DNA from 2 places in the Pseudomonas sp. 4CAES_32.4 genome. Region 2 is predicted to be linked to the other one. Evidence: predicted binding sites of a transcription regulator. Region 2 holds the regulator's gene; the other holds the start of a gene.
The links. Region 2 encodes FliA, which starts transcription of late flagellar genes. Its sites were predicted from a motif close to CTAAAGTTTNNNNNNNNNNNGCCGNTAA; they were not measured.
Positions count from the first base shown of each region.

Region 1: motA (flagellar motor stator protein MotA) is a predicted target of FliA. The motif match lies at 2,068-2,095, and genes of this name have one in related genera.

Region 1 is NZ_CM176882.1:595,522-600,943, reverse strand. Features, by position in the region: gene motB (flagellar motor protein MotB) at 87-1,145, opposite strand; gene motA (flagellar motor stator protein MotA) at 1,149-2,000, opposite strand; gene AC3Y64_RS02615 (HDOD domain-containing protein) at 2,166-3,704, shown strand; gene rhdA (thiosulfate sulfurtransferase) at 3,747-4,562, shown strand; gene asd (archaetidylserine decarboxylase) at 4,581-5,422, shown strand, end outside.
Region 2 is NZ_CM176882.1:1,738,494-1,743,915, reverse strand. Features, by position in the region: gene AC3Y64_RS07875 (chemotaxis protein CheA) at 1-1,328, opposite strand, end outside; gene AC3Y64_RS07870 (protein phosphatase CheZ) at 1,364-2,152, opposite strand; gene AC3Y64_RS07865 (chemotaxis response regulator CheY) at 2,171-2,542, opposite strand; gene fliA (RNA polymerase sigma factor FliA) at 2,709-3,449, opposite strand; gene fleN (flagellar synthesis regulator FleN) at 3,446-4,276, opposite strand; gene flhF (flagellar biosynthesis GTPase FlhF) at 4,393-5,422, opposite strand, start outside.

The DNA.
Region 1 (5,422 bases), 1.1 Mb from region 2:
ATCAATTTCGTAACGTTACGCAATTGATCGGCGAGGTGAAATTCCAGCCACAAAAAAGCCGACATCACTGTCGGCTTTTTTGTCTCTTACTGCTTCGGCGCAGGAGCCGGCGCTGGCGCTGGCGCCGCACTCCCCGGTTCCGCCGGTTTCGGTGCGGCGTCGTCGAACAGGTTCAAGCGTTCGCGCAACTCGTGTGCAGGCACCGGTTGCTGATCCGCCGGCAGAGCGTTCGGATCCACCGGCGTCGCCGGAGCGGCGCCGTTCTGGCCTTGATCCGCCGGCTTCGCAGCATCGGCGCCTTGCGCACCTTCGATGGCCGCTTGGGCTTTCTTGGTCAGCACGACGATGTCGATGCGACGGTTGACCGGGTTGAACGGGTTTTCCCGGTCAAACAGCGCCGACGAGGCATAACCGACGACCCGCGCCACCTGTGCATCCGGATAGCTGCCAGCAACCAATGCACGACGTGCGGCGTTGGCACGGTTGGCCGAAAGCTCCCAGTTGCCGTAGTCGCCAGTGCCAATATAAGGCTTGGCGTCAGTGTGGCCGCTGATGCTGATCTTGTTCGGCACCGCTTTGATGGTGTCGGCCATGGCCAGCAGGATGTCTTCGAAGTACGGCTTCAGGCGTGCAGAACCGGAGTCGAACATCGGCCGGTTCTCGGCGTCCATGATCTGGATGCGCAAGCCGTTCGGCGTGATCTCGAAGAGGATCTGATCCTTGAATTTCTGCAGTTGCGGGTTCTCGTCGACTTTGTTTTGCAGTTCTTGCAGGAGCAGTTCCAGACGTTCTTTCTCGACCTGCTCGGCCATGCCTTCGACCTGTTCGGTGTCGACCGTGACCTTGTCCGGTTGCGGCTGGGACTTCACCTCAGGGTTGAGGGTGTTTTCCGGCGCCAAGGTCGGTGTACCGCCCAGATCGATGATGTACGGCGTGCCGCTTTCGGAAAAGCCGACCGGGTCTTTGAAGTAGCCGGCGATGGCGATCTTCTGCTCAGGCGTCGCGGTGGACAGCAGCCACAACACCAGGAAGAACGCCATCATCGCCGTGGCGAAGTCGGCGAAGGCGATTTTCCACGCCCCGCCGTGATGCCCGCCGGCTATGCGCTTGACGCGCTTGATGATAATCGGCTGATTATTTTCCATGGCTTAGCGACCGCGAACGGCTTGTTCCAGCTCGGCAAAGCTTGGACGGTGGGCCGGGTACAGAACCTTGCGACCGAACTCGACCGCCAGCGATGGCGGCATGCCGGAAGCCGAAGCCACCAGCGAAGCCTTGATGGCTTCGTAGACGTTCAGTTCTTCCTTGGCGTCGTGGGCCAGGGAGTGCGCCAACGGGCCGAAGAAACCGTACGCCGCGAGAATACCGAAGAAAGTACCTACCAGTGCCGCACCCACGTGCAGACCGATGGACTTCTGATCGCCTTCACCCAGGGAGGCCATGGTCACCACGATACCGAGTACCGCCGCGACGATACCGAAACCGGGCATGGCGTCGGCAATGCCGTTCACAGCGTGAGATGGGTGCTCGAGGTCTTCCTTGAGGCTGTACAGCTCCATGTCGAACAGGCCTTCGAGTTCGTGTGGAGCCATGTTGCCGGACGACATGATGCGCAGGTAATCGCAGATGAACGCGGTCATGCGTTCGTCCTTGAGCACCGCCGGGTACTTGGCGAAAATCGGGCTCGCGGCGGCGTCTTCGATGTCGCCTTCGATGGCCATCATGCCTTCGCGGCGACTCTTGTTGAGGATCTCGTAGATCAGCCCCAACACTTCCAGATAGAACGTGTGGCTGAAGCGCGAGCTGAACATGCTCAGGGATTTCTTGAGCACGTGCATGGTCATGTAGCCAGGGTTGGCCTGCAGGAAAGCACCCAGTGCAGCACCACCGATGATCAACACCTCGAAGGGCTGGATCAGGGCGGCAATCTTGCCGTGGGAGAGCACGTATCCGCCGAGCACGCTCGCGAATACGACGATGATGCCGATAATTTTAGCCATAGGTAGAAAGTACTTACTGAGTCGGGTTCAAGGTCATATTCGGAAGTTAAAAAATCTCTTCTTCTACTTATCGGCAAAACTGCGCCAGACTATAGCCAGTTCAGGCGAAAAGCCAATTTAGCCCATGCCGGGCGCGTCTACAGTCAGTGAAGATCCCGTCCAGACATGGCTAATGAAACGAACGTCCCACACGCAAAACCGACCACCCTCGACGGCTGGGTAAAGCTGCTCGATGGCGTTCTATTGCCCGTGCCGCAAGAGGCTCACGACAAAGTCTGCCGCGCCATCCGCGATAACCGCAGTTCTCTGCGCGACATCGCCGACCTGATGCAGGACAGCCCGGCGCTGGCCTTGAGCATCATCCGTGAGGCGAATCGTCACACCCACGGCAACATGGCCGCGCCGGCGGAAAATCTCGAGGTCGCCATCAACCGTCTGGGCCTTGCCCGCACCGAAGAATTGCTCGCGCGCCTGCCTGCTCAACCGCAGATGCAAATCCCCAAGGCCCTGCGCCAATTGCAAATGATCAGCCAGCACGCGACGCAACAGGCCAATGGTTTCTTTGCAAGTCGCCTGGCGCGGCTGTGGCAGGACATTCATTGGGGCAGCCTGCTGTTTCTCTCGCCGCTGTGGCCATTGGCGCTGACCTTTCCGCAGTTGCTCGAAGAATGGGAGTTGCGGGTTATCCACAAGGGCGAATCGGCGCGCACGGTCGAAAAGCAATTGTTCGGTGTACGCCTGCTGAAAATCGCAGAAGCGCTGGTCGAGGCCTGGCATCTGCCGATCTGGGTGCAGCAGGGCTATAAATTGTTGCTCAGTGAACAGCGTGAACTGGTGAAAGTGCTGCGCATTGCCCGCGACAGCGAGCATCCGCTGCGCCAGCAAAACCGCCTCGACGAAGATCCGACCCTGCGTCGCTGGCTCAATCAGCCGGCCAACACGGTGCTGCTGGCCAACGGTCTGGCGCTGTCGGCGCAACAGGCCTGGGACAGTCCGCACAGCGAGCGCTGGCAGTATCTGACCAGCCTTTACTTACAGATTTCGATGGATGAAGTGCAGCAACAACTGCACCAGCAGGCTGCCAACAGCGCCCGTTATCATGCGATGCCGGATCTGTGGCACCCGGCGGTTTCGCTGCTGTGGCCGTGGGGCACGCGGCGCTTGCCGGCCGGGATGTTGCCCGCCGCTGCGCCCTCCGCTGAAGACCTCGGTCAATGGCGCAAGCAGTGCGCCGAGCTGCTCGCCGAGCCAAGCCGCTTCACCAATGCGATGAGCCTGACCGTCGCCGCCCGCGATGCCTTGGCCGCCAGCGGCATGCGCCGGGTGCTGATCCTGATGGCCGACCGCACGCAATCCAGCCTGCGCGTGCAGCAAACCTATGGTTTGCCAAAAGAAGCTGCGGCACTCACGTTCGCCGTCGGCCAAAGCAGTGTGCTGCAGCGCCTGCTCGCGCAACAGGCGCAGGTGCGCATCAACCCGGACAACAACGCCCAGTTCTCCGCCCTGCTGCCGCCGAGCCTGCGCACACTGTTTCGCGGTGAACACCTGTTCCTGCGTTCACTGGTCAACAATGGCCGGGTGATCATGATCGTTGTCGCAGATCAGGGCGGCGGGCCGTTTGCCGACATCACCGTGCAAGCCTTTGGCAAAACCGCGCAGTGCATTGAAAAAGCCCTGCACAGCTTTAGCAGCCGTGGCCGATGAGGCTGCGCTACAATCCTCCCCTTTGTGCTCTGGAGACCTCACATGTCTGACTTCTCTGGCTTGCCGCTCGTCATCGAACCGAGCGACCTGCTCCCGCGCCTGGAGTCCGGCGAACTGATTCTGGTGGACCTGACCAGTCCTGCGCGTTACACCGAGGGCCATATTCCCGGCGCACGCTTTGTCGACCCGAAACGCACCCAGCTCGGCCAGCCGCCGGCGCCGGGCCTGATGCCAGCGAAAACCGATCTGGAAGCGTTGTTCGGAGAGCTGGGCCATCGCAAGGACGCGGTCTATGTGGTTTACGATGATGAGGGCGGCGGTTGGGCCGGACGCTTTATCTGGCTGCTCGACGTGATCGGTCACGACAAGTACCACTATATAGACGGGGGTCTGCCGGCCTGGCTGGCGGATGGCATGCCGATGTCGATCCAGTTGCCCACGGCCGGCGGTGGTCCACTGCCGTTGACCCTGCACGAAGAGCCGACCGCGACCCGCGAATACCTGCAGAGCCGTCTCGGCGCTGCCGATCTGGCAATCTGGGATGCGCGCGGACCGCTGGAATACTCCGGCGAGAAAGTGCTGGCCGCCAAGGCCGGGCACATCCCTGGCGCGGTCAACTTCGAATGGACGGCGGGCATGGACAAGTCGCGTCAGCTGCGCATCCGCACGGACATGCCGCAGATCCTCGAAGACCTCGGGATCACCAAGGACAAAGAAATCATTACCCACTGCCAGACCCATCACCGGTCGGGCTTCACTTATCTGGTGGCCAAGTCCCTCGGTTATCCGCGGGTCAAGGGCTACGCCGGTTCCTGGGGCGAATGGGGCAACCACCCTGACACGCCTGTAGAGATTTAAGGTTTTTAAGGACAACTAATGAAAGAGCGTCTGTTTATCCTCAGTCAGTACCTGCTGCCGCATCACCTGCTGTCGCGCCTGGCCGGCTGTGTTGCCGAGTGCCGCGTGCGCTGGTTCAAGAATGCCTTCACCCAATGGTTCGCCAAACGCTACCAGGTGGACATGTCGCAAGCGCTGGTCGAAGACCTGACCGCTTACGAGCACTTCAATGCGTTCTTCACCCGCGCCCTGAAAGACGGCGCACGTCCGCTGGACCAAACCCCGGGCGCGATCCTCAGCCCGGCCGACGGTGCGGTCAGCCAGCTCGGCCCGATCGAACACGGTCGCGTGTTCCAGGCCAAGGGCCATAGCTTCAGCGTGCTGGAACTGCTCGGCGGTGACGCGGCCAATGCTGCGCCGTTCATGGGCGGTGACTTCGCCACTATTTACCTGTCGCCGAAGGACTACCACCGCGTGCACATGCCGCTGGCCGGCACCCTGCGCGAAATGGTCTACATCCCGGGCCGGATCTTCTCGGTCAACCAGACCACCGCTGAAAACGTGCCGGAGCTGTTCGCCCGCAACGAGCGCGTAGCGTGCATTTTCGACACCGAGCGCGGACCGATGGCTGTAGTGTTGGTCGGCGCGATGATCGTTGCTTCGATCGAAACCGTGTGGGCCGGTCTGGTCACGCCGCCGAAGCGCGAGCTGAAAACCTTCCGCTACGACGAAGCCGCGCGTGCGCCGATCCATCTGGAAAAAGGCGCCGAACTGGGCCGCTTCAAACTGGGTTCGACCGCGATCGTGCTGTTTGGCCCGGATCAAGTGAAGTGGGCTGAAGAACTGGTCGCCGGTTCGCCAGTGCAGATGGGCCAAGGCCT
Region 2 (5,422 bases):
CGCGGGAAGCGCCCGAAGACCTTCTTGATCGGCTGCATCCGCGTCTTCATCACCGCGGTCTGCAAGTCGGCCGTGACCACGTCGAGGTTCGACACGGCTTTGGACATGGCTTCGTCGCCGCTGTTGAGGCCCAGGCGCACCAGACGGTTACGCACCAGCACCAACTCGCCGACCATGTTCATGATTTCGTCGAGACGTGCGGTGTCGACGCGCACGGTGGTCTCGGCTTCGCTCGCCGGTTTTTCCGCTGGCGGTGCAGCGGGCGCACGGGCCGGAGCCGGTGCAGCAGCGGCGGCCGGTTTTGGCGCTTCGGCTTTCGGCTCAGGCTTGGCGGCAGCCTTGGGCGCAGCAACGGCAGCAGGTGCTTTGGCGGCTGGCGTGGCAACCGTCGAAGCACTGCCCGCCGTGGCGGTGCCGACTTCGCTGAACTTGCCTTTGCCGTGCAATTCGTCGAGCAGCGATTCAAATTCGTGATCGCTGATCAGATCGCTGCCGGCAGCGGCGGCGGCCGGAGCAGCAGGCGCAGGTGCCGAAGCAATCGCCGACTCCAGCGCTTCAACGGCGAAGTTGCCTTTGCCGTGCAACTGATCGAGCAGGGCTTCGAATTCGTCGTCGGTGATGTCCGAGCTGTCACCTGCCGCTGGCGCTGCCGGAGCGGCCGCCGTCGGGGCTACCGCATCAACGGCGAACTGGCCTTTACCGTGCAACTGATCGAGCAGCGACTCGAACTCGGCGTCGGTGATTTCATCGCTCGCGGCTTCAGCGGCCGTTTGCGCAGGTGCAGCAGCGACCGGGGCTTCGGCTTCGGCCTTGACGGCGTTCAGCGAGTCCAGCAGCTGTTCAAATTCGTTATCGGTGATGTCGCCCGACGCGTCGCCTTCGACGACCAGATCTTCGATCATCTCGGCCACTGGCGAAGCCGGGGCTTCGTCCGCCGCTTGCGGTTCGGCCAGGCGCGCCAGAGCGGCCAGCAGTTCCGGGGTTGCAGCGGTGATCGGTGCGCGTTCACGGACTTCGCTGAACATGCTGTTCACCGCGTCCAGTGCTTCGAGCACCACGTCCATCAGTTCTGCATCAACGCGACGTTCACCCTTACGGAGGATGTCGAACACGTTTTCGGCGATGTGACAGCACTCCACCAGCTCATTGAGCTGAAGGAAGCCGGCGCCCCCTTTTACAGTGTGGAAACCGCGAAAAATTGCGTTGAGCAGATCTGCGTCATCCGGACGGCTTTCCAGCTCGACCAGTTGTTCGGACAGTTGCTCAAGAATCTCGCCGGCCTCAACCAGGAAATCCTGAAGGATCTCTTCATCGGCGCCGAAGCTCATTAATGGGGTGCTCCTACAGGTCTAAAAACCTAAACTCAAAATCCAAGGCTGGATAACAAATCGTCCACATCGTCCTGACCGGACACAACGTCTTCTCGTTTATCGGCATGAATCTGCGGACCTTCACCCTGCGAGAGATGTTTTTGTGGATCTTTTTCTGCAAGCATCGCGGCGCGGTCATGTTCGATGCCCGCAAAGCGGTCAACCTGACTGGCCATGAGCACGAGTTTGAGCAAATTGCTTTCGACTTCGGTGACCAGTTGGGTCACACGCTTGATCACCTGACCGGTGAGGTCCTGGTAATCCTGAGCCAGCAGGATGTCATTGAGGTGGCTCGACACTTCACGGTTGCCCGTGCTGCTGCGTGACAGAAAACCGTCGACCCGGCGCGCCAGTTCGCGGAACTCTTCAGCTCCGACTTCACGACGCATGAAACGCCCCCAATCGGTACTCAAGGCCTGGGCTTCTTCAGCCAGACCATTGACCACCGGCGTGGCGCTTTCCACCAGATCCATGGTGCGGTTGGCCGCGGCTTCCGTCAGCTTGACCACATAGCCCAGGCGTTCGGTGGCGTCGGTGATTTGCGACACTTCCTCGGCCTGCGGCATGTGCGGATCGATCTGGAAATTGACGATCGCACTGTGCAGTTCGCGTGTGAGCTTGCCCACTTCCTGATACAGGCCGCGGTCACGGGTCTGATTGAGCTCATGGATCAGTTGCACAGCGTCGCCGAACCTGCCTTTTTCAAGGCTCTCGACCAGTTCGACCGCGTGTTTTTTCAGGGTCGATTCGAAATCGCCCTGTGAAGATTCTTTATGCTCCATAGCTCCCCCGCGCGTTCATCAGCCGATGCGTTCGAAAATCTTCTCGATTTTGTCTTTCAGCGCCTGAGCCGTGAAAGGTTTGACTACGTAGCCGTTCACACCGGCCTGAGCGGCTTCGATGATCTGCTCGCGCTTGGCTTCTGCAGTCACCATCAATACCGGCAGGTGCTTGAGTTTTTCATCGGCACGCACGTGACGCAGCAGGTCGATACCGGTCATGCCCGGCATGTTCCAGTCCGTTACCAGAAAGTCGATGCTTCCGCTGTTGAGCACTGGAATGGCGGTAGTGCCATCGTCAGCCTCGACGGTGTTGGTGAACCCAAGATCACGCAGCAGGTTCTTGATGATCCGCCGCATCGTTGAGAAGTCATCAACGATGAGGATTTTCATGTCTTTGTTCAATTCGACCTCCAAGCAGTCTTAAACGCGCCCAGCACCTGGACGCGCCACTTCAATCAATCGGCGCAGCACTCGAAGACTGTCTGGAGCACAACAGAGCAAGACCGGTGCCGTTCATCACCGCACCAGCCTCGTTCGCAGTGTCCCCACACTGCCTTCAGCGCGCTCGCCACTCCCCCAAACGCCCCCGCAAACGGGCCGCGCACTGGCTGTGTAACTGGCTGACCCGCGATTCACTGACGCCAAGGACTTCACCGATTTCCTTGAGGTTCAGCTCTTCGTCGTAGTACAGCGCCAACACCAGTCGCTCACGCTCCGGCAAATTGGCAATCGCGTCCGCCAGCGCCGCCTGGAAGCGTTCATCTTCCAGATCGCGTGACGGCTCAAGATGAGCACTCGCGCCATCCTCGTGCAGCCCTTCGTGTTCGCCGTCCTGCAACAGGTCGTCGAAACTGAAGAGGCGGCTGCCCAAGGTGTCATTCAAAATCCCGTAGTAATCGTCGAGACTCAATTGGAGTTCGGCTGCAACCTCGTGATCTTTAGCGTCACGGCCGGTTTTAGCTTCAATTGAGCGAATTGCGTCACTGACCATACGGGTATTGCGGTGAACCGAACGTGGCGCCCAATCCCCTTTGCGCACTTCGTCGAGCATCGCGCCGCGGATTCGAATGCCCGCGTACGTTTCGAAACTGGCGCCTTTGCTGGCGTCATATTTGGTCGAGACTTCGAGCAGGCCGATCATCCCGGCCTGGATCAGATCTTCGACCTGCACGCTCGCCGGCAACCGTGCCAGCAAGTGATAGGCAATGCGTTTGACCAGCGGCGCGTAACGCTCGATCAGCTCGTATTGAGCATCGCGTGCCGACTTTTTGTAGTAATTCATACCGCTAGCGGTCATATGACAGGCCCTGCCGTTTGCTGCACGAGGCGCTCGACGAAAAACTCAAGATGGCCGCGCGGGTTGGCGGGCAGCGGCCAGGTGTCGACCTTCTGTGCAATGGCTTTGAACGCCAGCGCGCACTTGGAGCGCGGGAAGGCTTCGTAGACTGCACGCTGCTTCTGCACCGCTTTACGCACGCTTTCGTCGTAAGGCACGGCGCCAACGTATTGTAGGGCGACGTCGAGGAAGCGATCCGTGACCTTGGTCAACTTGGCGAACAGGTTGCGCCCTTCCTGCGGGCTCTGCGCCATGTTGGCGAGGACGCGGAAGCGGTTCATGCCGTAATCGCGGTTGAGCAGCTTGATCAGCGCGTAGGCGTCAGTGATCGAGGTCGGCTCATCGCAGACCACCAGCAACACTTCCTGCGCTGCGCGCACAAAACTGACTACCGAGTCACCAATACCCGCAGCGGTGTCGATCACCAGTACGTCGAGATTGTCGCCGATGTCGCTGAACGCCTGAATCAGACCGGCGTGTTGCGCCGGGCTCAGGTGGACCATGCTCTGGGTGCCGGAAGCAGCCGGCACGATGCGGATACCGCCCGGCCCCTGCAACAGCACGTCGCGCAATTCGCAACGGCCTTCGATGACGTCAGCCAGTGTGCGTTTCGGGGTTAGCCCCAGCAGAACGTCGACGTTCGCCAGCCCCAGATCCGCGTCCAGCAGCATGACCCGACGGCCAAGCTCTGCCAGCGCCAGGGACAAGTTCACTGACACGTTAGTCTTGCCGACGCCACCTTTGCCGCCGGTCACCGCGATCACCTGTACGGGATGCATGCTGCCCATGTTATTTCTTTACCTTGTCTTGCATAGACGGAGGCCACATTACTGGCTGCGCGTTCACAACCGGAACAATGCATGGCAGACCATCGATGTAGGTACAAAAACTGTTCATGAATACCTCAGCCTACCTGCTTGGTCGGGCTGTGATAGATATCAGCGAACATGTCAGCCATGGCTTCTTCGCTGGGTTCTTCCTGCATTTGCACGCTGACGGCGCGGCTGACCAGTTGATGACGGCGCGGCAGATGCAAATCATCCGGAATCCGTGGGCCATCGGTCAGGTACGCGACCGGCAATTCATGACTGATCGCCAGGCTCAACACTTCGCCCAGGCCTGCCGTTTCATCCAGTTTAGTCAGGATGCAGCCAGCTAGCCCACAACGCTTGTAACTGTGATAAGCGGCGGTTAGAACCTGTTTCTGGCTGGTGGTTGCCAGCACGAGATAATTTTTTGAACGGATGCCACGCCCAGCCAGACTTTCCAGCTGCATGCGCAGGGCTGGATCGCTGGCTTGCAGGCCGGCAGTATCGATCAATACCACGCGTTTGCGCAGCAATGGATCCAGCGCCTGCACCAGCGACTGGCCAGGATCGACGTGGGTCACCGGCACATTGAGAATGCGGCCCAGTGTCTTCAGTTGTTCCTGAGCGCCGATACGGAAACTGTCCATGCTCACCAGCGCAACATTCTGCGCGCCGTACTTGAGCACATAACGCGCGGCCAGCTTGGCCAGCGTGGTGGTCTTACCCATGCCGGCAGGGCCGACCATGGCGATCACACCGCCCTCTTCCAGCGGCTCGACTTCCGGTACGGCAATCATCCGCGCCAGGTGCGCAAGCAACATGCGCCAGGCCTGACGAGGCTCTTCGATATCGGTGATCATCGACAGCAGGTCGCGCGACAACGGACCGGACAGACCGATGCGTTGCAAACGGCGATACAGGTTGGCCTGAGCCGGACGGCTGCCTTGCAGCTGATTCCACGCCAGAGTGCCGAGCTGAACTTCCATCAGCTCACGCAGGCTGTTCAATTCGAAACGCATCGAGTCCAGCGCACGCGGATCAACACCGGCCGATGGTTGCGCAGGCGCCGGCGCCGGACGCGTCGGAGCGGCGTAAGTCGGCTCGGTCAGCGGTTCAGCGGCGGTC